DNA from 2 places in the Agrococcus sp. ARC_14 genome. Region 1 is predicted to be linked to the other one. Evidence: predicted binding sites of a transcription regulator. Region 1 holds the regulator's gene; the other holds the start of a gene.
What was found. The regulator LexA, encoded in region 1, represses DNA repair genes until DNA is damaged. The targets are predictions, from matches to a motif close to TCGAACANNTGTTCGA.

Region 1 (4,427 bases):
TGGTCGGGGGATGCGGCAGACCGGTGGATCGTCGACGTCCCCGGCGGCAGGCTCGAGGTCGAGGTCGACGAGCGCGGCCACGCCTGGCTGACGGGGCCCGCAGCGCTGGTGTTCCGCGGCGAGGGGATCGGCGGAGGAGTCAGTCAGGCGCCGTGACAGCGAAGATCCGGTACGTCCGCTTGGAGTCGGCGCGCTCGACGTCGAAGCCCTCGAATCGCTCGACCAGCCAGCGCAGCAGCGAGTCGGCGCCGAGGTGCTTCTGCACCACGAGCCAGGCCGTGGCGCCGGGTGCGAGCCGCGGGATCCACGTCTCGAGCAGCGCGTGCAGCTGCGGCTTGCCGATGCGGATCGGAGGATTCGACCAGATCGTCGCGAATCGGAGCCCCTCCGGCACCAGCTCTGGCGTCGCGGGCGTGATGTTCGATAGACTGAGCAGCTCGGCATTCCGCTCCACGAGCGAGAGCGCGCGAGTGTTGACATCGACCGCCCAGACACGCGCGTCGGGGGAGCGGGTCGCGAGCGTCGCGGCGATGGGCCCCCAGCCGCAGCCGAGATCGAGCAGCTCCCCGGTCTCGGGAGGCGAGGGGACGGCGTCCAGCAGCACCTCGGTGCCGACATCGAGTCGGTCGCCCGAGAACACCCCGGTCGACGTGACCATCTCGCGCTCGACACCGTTGATCGGCACCCGGATCGTGCGGATCGACCTGGGAGCCTCGGGATCTGGGGAGAAATAGTGGTCCGGCACGGACTCGACAGTAGCGAAGGACAGACCATGGCAGAACCGCAGCACGCGGCAGACGGCGCAGAGCACGTCCCCGACGGAGGGCGCGCGACGGAGCGGATCCTTGCGTGGGCGCAGCCGGGGGACGGCGAGGTGCTCTCGGCGCGCGCGCAGGCGCTGCAGGCAGATGACGCCTTCAGCGACACCGACGGCGACCAGCTCGACCGCGACGAGCGTGCGGCGCTCCGCCGGGTCGATGGGCTGCGCACCGAGCTCGAGGACATCACCGAGGTCGAGTACCGCGAGGTGCGCCTCGAGAACGTCGTGCTCGTCGGGGTCTACGCGGGCTCCGCCGGAGACGCCGAGAACTCGCTGCGCGAGCTCTCGGCCCTCGCCGAGACGGCCGGCGCGCAGGTGCTCGACGGCCTGCTGCAGCGCAGGCCGAATCCCGACCCCGCGACCTACGTCGGCAGCGGCAAGGCCGACGAGCTCGCCGCGCTGGTCAAGGAGCTCGGGGCCGACACCGTCGTCGCCGACAGCGAGCTCTCACCCAGCCAGCGACGAGCGCTCGAGGACCGCGTGAAGGTGAAGGTCATCGACCGCACCGCCGTCATCCTCGACATCTTCAGCCAGCATGCCAAGAGCCGCGAGGGCAAGGCACAGGTCGAGCTCGCGCAGCTCGAGTACCTGCTGCCGCGCCTGCGTGGCTGGGGCGATTCGATGTCGCGCCAGGCCGGTGGCCAGGTCGGTGGCCAGGGCGCAGGCATGGGTTCGCGCGGCCCCGGTGAGACGAAGATCGAGCTCGACCGCCGTCGCATCCACACCCGCATGGCGCGACTGCGCAAGCAGATCAAGGGCTTCGCACCCGCACGACAGGCGAAGCGCGCCAACCGCGACCGCTTCGAGGTGCCGGGGGTCGCGATCGCCGGGTACACGAACGCCGGCAAGTCATCGCTGCTCAACCGCATCACGGGCGCGGGCGTGCTCGTCGAGAACTCGCTCTTCGCCACCCTTGACGCCACGGTGCGCCAGGCCAAGACGGCGGATGGCCGCGAGTTCACGATCGCCGACACCGTCGGCTTCGTGCGCAACCTGCCGCATCAGCTGGTGGAGGCGTTCCGCTCGACGCTCGAGGAGGTCGCAGAGTCGGAGCTCATCGTGCACGTCGTCGACGGCAGTCACCCGGACCCCGCGTCGCAGATCGCCACGGTCCGCGACGTGCTGGGGGAGACGGGCGCACGCTCGATCCCCGAGATCGTGGTGTTCAACAAGGCCGATCTCATCGACGCCGACGAGCAGCTGGTGCTGCGGGGGCTGCAGCCGGACGCGATCTTCGCATCCGCACGCACCGGCGACGGCGTCGACGAGATCCTCGCGCGCATCGCCGAGATGCTGCCGCGGCCGGAGGTGCCGGTGTCGCTGCTGGTGCCCTTCGAGCGCGGTGACGTGATCGCGATGCTGCACGACCGCTTCGACGTGCTGCGCGAGGTCTATGAGGAGGGCGGCACGCGCATCGACGCCAAGGTCTCGGCGGCGGTGCTGAGCCAGCTCGCCGAGTTCCGCGTCGAGCCCGCGCGCTGACGAGTGAGATCTCGGTACGGCGGCCTTGCGGCCGCCTACTCGATCTAGCGCTCTCCGGACTCAACGCCGCTCTGCGGCATTGAGTCCTCCGAACGCTACACCGAGCGCAGCACCGCGACGACCTTGCCCAGCACCTCGGACTCATCGCCGAGGATGGGCTCGAAGGCGGAGTTGCGGGGCAGCAGCCAGGTGTGGCCGTCGCGCTGCTTGAAGACCTTCACGGTCGCCTCGCCGTCGAGCATCGCGGCCACGATGTCGCCATTGGTCGCGTCGCGCTGCTGCCGCACGACGACCCAGTCGCCGTCGCAGATCGCGGCGTCGATCATGGACTCGCCGACGACCTTGAGTATGAAGAGGTCGCCACCGCCCACGAGCGCCTTCGGCAGCGGGTAGGTGTCCTCCACCTGCTCCTCCGCGGTGATCGGGATGCCTGCGGCGATGCGACCGACCATCGGCACGAACGTGGCCTGCTCCATGGTGGCGAGCGACTCGACCGACTCGTCGGGGACGAGCACCTCGATGGCGCGCGGCCGAGCGGGGTCGCGCCGGATCATGCCGGCGAGCTCGAGCTGCCCCAGCTGGTGGGTGACGCTCGAGAGCGAAGAGAGGCCGACGGCGTCGCCGATCTCTCGGTAGCTCGGCGGGTACCCGCGCTGGCGCACGGCCTTCTGGATGACCTGCAGGATCGCCTGCTGCTTCTCGGTCAGCTGCCTCGTCATGCCCGCTCCGCTCTGTCGCCGCGATGCCCGCCGGGCGCCCGGGACGGGCGTGTGGGTGGCCTGCGATTGACTGCTCCTGGTTCGAAAGCGTATCCGACAGGACGCCCGAATCAAACGGATGTTCGAGCGTGTCGTGGAGAAACTCCGCGGCAGGGCTTGACTCGTCCAGGGAATCGAAGATAGGTTCGAAACAGAGATTCGCAGGCGGTGCTCCCGGCCGAGCACCGCCTGCGGATCCCAGACTGGAAGGAGCACCGATGACTGCCATCGCCACCGCCACGCCGACTGTCCGCCTGCGGATGACCTCGCGCGGTCGCCGCGCCCTGGCCCTGCTCGTCGCCACCCCCGTCCTCGCCGCCGCCGCGCTCGCCGGAGCTGGTGTGCTGGGCGACGCCCTTGCCGGCGCTGTCGCCTCCTCGTCGACGCAGACTGCCGACTTCTCGTACGTCACCGTGCTGCCCGGTCAGTCGCTCTGGCAGATCGCGCAGTCGCTCGCACCCGATGCCGACCCCCGAGACGTGATCGCCGAGATCGAGATGCTCAACGGCATCGCCGGCTCCATCCAGCCCGGCGAGCAGCTCGCGATCCCGGCGCACTACGCCGGCTGATCCGGCTGCGGCCCGCAGGCTGCGCCGCGCGAGGCATCTGACATCGTCCTAGGCTGGTCGGGTGACAAGCCTCGATGATCTGCCCATCCGCGACGACCTTCGTGGCCTGACGCCTTACGGAGCGCCGCAGCTCGAGGTCCCTGTTCGCCTCAACGTCAACGAGAACGCGTACCGCGTGCCCGAGGCCGTCGCACTCGACATCGTGCAGGAGATCGCCCGCGCGCTGCCCGACGCCAACCGCTATCCAGACCGCGAGTTCGACACGCTCCGCCGCTCGTTCGCCGACTACCTGGGTCACGGGATCGAGCCCGCGCAGATCTGGGCGGGGAACGGCTCCAACGAAGTGCTGCAGCACGTGCTGCAGGCCTTCGGCGGCCCCGGCCGCTCGCTGCTCTCGTTCACCCCGACCTACTCGATGTACCCGCTGCTCGCGCAGGGCGTCGGCATGGAGTGGATCCCGGTGCCGCGCGCCGACGACTTCACGCTCACGCCCGAGGCGGTGCGGGCGGCCATCGCCGAGCACGATCCCGACATCGTCTTCCTGTGCTCGCCGAACAACCCCACGGGCACGGCGATCGGCCTCGACGTCATCGAGGCCGCAGCCGAGGCCGCGCGGGGCATCGTCCTCGTCGACGAGGCCTATGCCGAGTTCGCGCATGACCGCAGCCAGACGGCGCTGACGCTGCTCGAGCGCTTCCCGCGGCTGCTCGTGTCGCGCACCATGAGCAAGGCCTTCGCCTTCGCAGGCATCCGGGTCGGCTACCTCGCGGCCGACCCGGCGGTGATCGACGCGCTGCG
Region 2 (4,427 bases), 110 kb from region 1:
ACGAAGCCGGTCGCCAGGATCTTCGCGAGGCCGACGATGCCGTGCTCGGCGGCATAGGCGTCCGAGACGAGCACGACAGCGGCGGCGCCGTCGGTAATCTGGGATGCGTTGCCTGCGGTGACCGTGCCGTCCTTCGTGAACGCGGGGCGGAGGCCCGCGAGCGACTCCGCCGTCGTCTCGGCGCGCACGCCGTCGTCGGCCGCGACCGTCACGGTCTTGCGGCCGGCCTTGGCCTCGATCGGCACGATCTCGCCGTCGAGGGTGCCGTCACCCTGGGCGCGCACGAGGCGCGCGTGCGACGCGGCGGCGAGCTGGTCCTGCTGCTCGCGCGTCACCTCGTACGTCGCGTTGTAGCCGTCGGTCGACTCGCCCATCGCGACACGGTCGAACGCATCCGTCAGCCCGTCGAACTGCATCGTGTCGGTCAGTCCCAGGTCGCCGAACTTGCTGCCGGCGCGCATGGGCGCGGCGTGCGGCGCGAGCGTCATGGACTCCTGGCCGACCGCCACGACCACGTCGGCCTCGCCGAGCTGGATCATGCGGTGGCCGGCGACGATCGCCTCGGTGCCGGAGAGGCAGACGGCGTTGACGCCCAGCGCCGGCACCGTCATCGGGATGCCTGCGCCGACCGCGGTCTGTCGCGGCGGGTTCTGGCCGACCGTGGCCTGCAGCACCTGGCCGACGACCACGGCGTCGACCTCTGCTGGCGCGACCCCGGCCTTCTCGAGCGCGTGCTTCGCGGCGTGCGCGCCGAGCTCGGTCGAGGGCGTCTGCGCCAGCTGGCCGAGGAACTTGGCGAACGGCGTGCGGGCGTAGCCGGCGATGATCGTCTCGGGCATGGTGCTGCTCCTTCGCAGTTGAGGTCAGCCACCAGGGTACTCGCGCAGCCGAGCGCGACGCGGTGGCCCGACGCTCGATGCATGCCGCTGCCGATCATCTGCGCAGCACGATGCGCGGCATCGGCAGCAGGTCGATGGACGCCATCCGTCGTGCGGGCTCGCGTCGTGCGCGAACCCGGTGCTGCAGCCGCGCTTCGACGCCGCGAGCGCGTCGGCGCGGTGGCCGCACTGCCGGTGTGGGACGCGGATCGGACAGCCTGTGGTGCGGATCGGACAGCCTGTGGTACGGATCGGGCAGCGAGGGATGCCGATCGGGCAGCGTGACGGCGAGCGTCGTGCCCGCGGCCGCGGCGAGGGTGCCGGTCGGCCCGCCGACCCTGGACGACACCGTGGCGGACGCGAGACTCGGACCGGTGCGGCCTGCCCTCGCGTAGCGGTCGGCGGGTCGCAGCTCTGGCACCACGCGCCAGTGGCCGGGCCTGTCGCTGGCGTGGAGGATGCGCAGGCGTCCGGCGTGGACCTCGTGGTGGCAGTGGCTGCAGAGCAGGATGCCGTTGTCGACGTCGGTGCGGCCGCCGTGCTCCCACGGCTGCACGTGGTGCGCCTCGGTCCAGGCGACCGGCATGCCGCAGTCGGGCGTGGCACAGCCGCCGTCGCGGGCGGCGAGGGCGCGCTTCTGAGCACGGCTGAAGAGCCGTTCGGCACGGCCCAGCTGCAGCGGGTGGCCGTGCTCGTCGAGCACCACCTTCTGCACGAACGCGTGGCACAGCAGTCGGTCGATCGTCTCGACCGGCACCAGGCTGCCGGTGTGCTGGACGGTGAGGGACCGGTCGGGATGCTCGAGGCCGTGCAGGTAGGCGTCGTACGCCTCGATCGTGCCGGTGAACAGGAGCGTGGGCGGCTCGCCGCCTGCGACGGGTGCCTCGCCGGAGGCGGCGTGCGCCTGCACGAGGGCGAGGAGCACGTCGTGCCGCTTCTGCTCGGGTGTGCGGTCGTCGACGATGCCGAGATCCTCGGCCTCAGGCTGGCCGTTCGCATCCGGGTGGCGGCCGTCACCGGCATCGCCACCGGTGTCATCGACGCCGTCGTCGCGGAACGCGACCGTCACGCGCGGCGAGGTGTACGCATCCAGCAGGGTCTTGATCGCGGAGCCCGATTCGGGCGTGCAGAGCATCTCGAGCAGCCACATCCCGTCTGCACGCCGCCGCAGTCGCAGCGACCGCATCGCCCGCTGCCGCTCGGCGTTCGGCAGCACCCCATCGGGATCCAGCACAGCCACGTAGGCGCGTGCCTGCGTGATCAACAGCTCGGGCCCGAGCGGCCAGTCAGGGTCGGTCGCCGCGGTCACCAGCTGGTCTTCGGCCCAGCCGAGCTGGTCGAGATCGGCGCGCGGCGCCGCCGGCTCGAGGTGCTGCACGATCGCGCGGGCCTGCCCGAGCGAGATGTCGCCGTCATCGAGCGCCGCGGCGACCCGCGGATACTTCACGGCGATGTCACCGCCCGTGAGACCGATCGCCGCGCTCGTGGCAGCGGCAAGCGCCAGCAGCGCCTGCGCCTCGCCAGCACGGAGGCCGAAGGCGCTCGCGACCGTCTCCTTCGCGCTGCGCTGCCCGAGCCGCCGGCACAGCGCCTCTTCGGCCGGCCCCGATGATCGCTCGGCGATCGCACCAGCCAGCCGCACCCGCTGCGCATCCACGATGCGAGCCAGCTCGGCCGTGCGCGCCAGCAGCTCGACGATCTCATCGCGCGGAGCACGAGCGAGCGCGTCGGCGTCGGCGAACATGGCGCGCGCGGCCAGCACCGCTGCTGCTGCCTGCTCGATCCTCGTCACCGTCGACTCCCTCGGCTTCGACCAAGCCAGGTGAGCCCACCCACGTTCGATCGAATGTGTGTTCGACAGCGTAGGGGAAGGCGCCAACACGCCGTCGCTCGCTGCCGCCACCTGTGGAGAACAGGCAGTGCACTCCTGCCGTGCCTCGCGCAGCGACATCACTTGCATGTTGCATCGAGATCCATCAATATAGTGAGCAATCGATACAAAGGCGAGACACCCATGACGATCACCCAGACCAGCACACCTTGCGACCGCGTCGACGCCGCGAGCGCGATCGACCAGGCGTCCGCCGAGTCGATGGCCGTCGCGGTCAAGGCGCTCGCCGACCCGCTGCGACTGCGCATGCTCTCGCTCATCGCGAGCTCGGCAGCAGGCGAGGCCTGCGCGTGCGACCTCGCCGCGCTCGCCGACGTCTCGCAGCCGACCGTCTCGCACCACCTCAAGGTGCTGCGCGACGCGGGCGTGCTCACCTCCGAGCGCCGCGGCACCTGGGTGTACTACCGACTCGAGCCGGCCATGCGCCCCGTCGCGACCGCGCTCGTCGATGGGCTCCGGGCAGCGCTGCACGCCGACGAGCGGCCGTCCTGGCATCCGGGGCAGGGCGACCGCCAGCCAGTCGAGGTCGACGCCAAGCTCTCGCGCCTCGCCGCGCGCCTCGCCGAGGCGACCCCCGACCTCTCCGGCGACGCCGTGCTGCGGATCGTGCGGGAGTCGCACGCCGGCCTCGCCAGAGCCTCGACCGTGCACTCGCACCTGCTCGTCCTCGCCGAGCGCTTCGCGCAGCAGCGCATCGCAGACGTGCTGCACGATCGCACCGCAGGCGTGCCGCACGTGCTCTTCGTGTGCGTGCAGAATGCCGGCCGCTCGCAGCTCGCCGCCGCGCTCGTCGAGCAGCGCTCCGGTGGTCGCGTGGTCGCCCGCTCCGCCGGCTCGATGCCCGCCGCCGACGTCCACCCCGAGGTGCGGGCGCTCATCGACGAGCTCGGTGTCGACGGCGACCCCTTCCCCAAGCCGCTCACCGACGACGCCGTGCGCGCCGCCGACGTCGTGATCACGATGGGCTGCGGCGACGTCTGCCCGATCATCCCCGGCGTCCGCTACGAGGATTGGCAGGTCGGCGATCCCGCGCTCGCCTCCCCCGCAGGCGTGCGCGCGATCCGCGACGACCTCGCGCGACGGGTGGAGCACCTGCTCGCCGAGCTCTCCCCCACAGCCTGACCGCATCCGCCCCGACAGTGAGGACGACCATGACCGACACCCAGACCCCCAGCGCCCTGTTCGTGTGCGTGCACAACGCGGGCCGATCGCAGATGGCCGCGGGCTTCCTGCGCGAGCTCTCCGGCGGCGCCGTCGAGGTGCGCTCCGCGGGCTCGATGCCTGCCGAGCAGATCAACCCCACCGCCGTCGAGGCCATGCGCGAGGTCGGCATCGACATCACGGCAGAGGTGCCGAAGGTGCTGACGACGGATGCGGTGCGGGAGTCCGACGTCGTCATCACGATGGGCTGCGGGGATGCCTGCCCGGTCTTCCCCGGCAAGCGCTATGAGGATTGGGAGCTCGAGGATCCTGCCGGTCAGGGCATCGACGCCGTGCGGCCGATCCGTGACGACATCGAGCAGCGCATCCGCGGGCTCCTCACCTCGCTCGACATCGCTGCGGTGCGCTGACCGCGATGCCGCGGGTCGCGCTTCGAGCGCGATCGGGGTACAACGGAAGCCCAGAGAGTGAGGAGATGTCCGATGGATGAGCGCGAG

Region 2: a site for LexA is predicted at 2,721-2,736, ahead of MKD51_RS11245 (HNH endonuclease signature motif containing protein). Genes of this name have one in related genera too.

What each region holds. Positions count from the first base shown of each region.
Region 1 is NZ_JAKUDO010000001.1:2,378,477-2,382,903, reverse strand. It holds gene dapF (diaminopimelate epimerase) at 1-156, shown strand, start outside; gene MKD51_RS11760 (methyltransferase) at 140-745, opposite strand; gene hflX (GTPase HflX) at 773-2,302, shown strand; gene lexA (transcriptional repressor LexA) at 2,398-3,021, opposite strand; gene MKD51_RS11745 (hypothetical protein) at 3,279-3,629, shown strand; gene MKD51_RS11740 (histidinol-phosphate transaminase) at 3,691-4,427, shown strand, end outside.
Region 2 is NZ_JAKUDO010000001.1:2,268,328-2,272,754, forward strand. It holds gene MKD51_RS11240 (acetyl-CoA C-acyltransferase) at 1-839, opposite strand, end outside; gene MKD51_RS11245 (HNH endonuclease signature motif containing protein) at 934-2,670, opposite strand; gene MKD51_RS11250 (metalloregulator ArsR/SmtB family transcription factor) at 2,893-3,891, shown strand; gene MKD51_RS11255 (arsenate reductase ArsC) at 3,921-4,340, shown strand; gene MKD51_RS11260 (hypothetical protein) at 4,413-4,427, shown strand, end outside.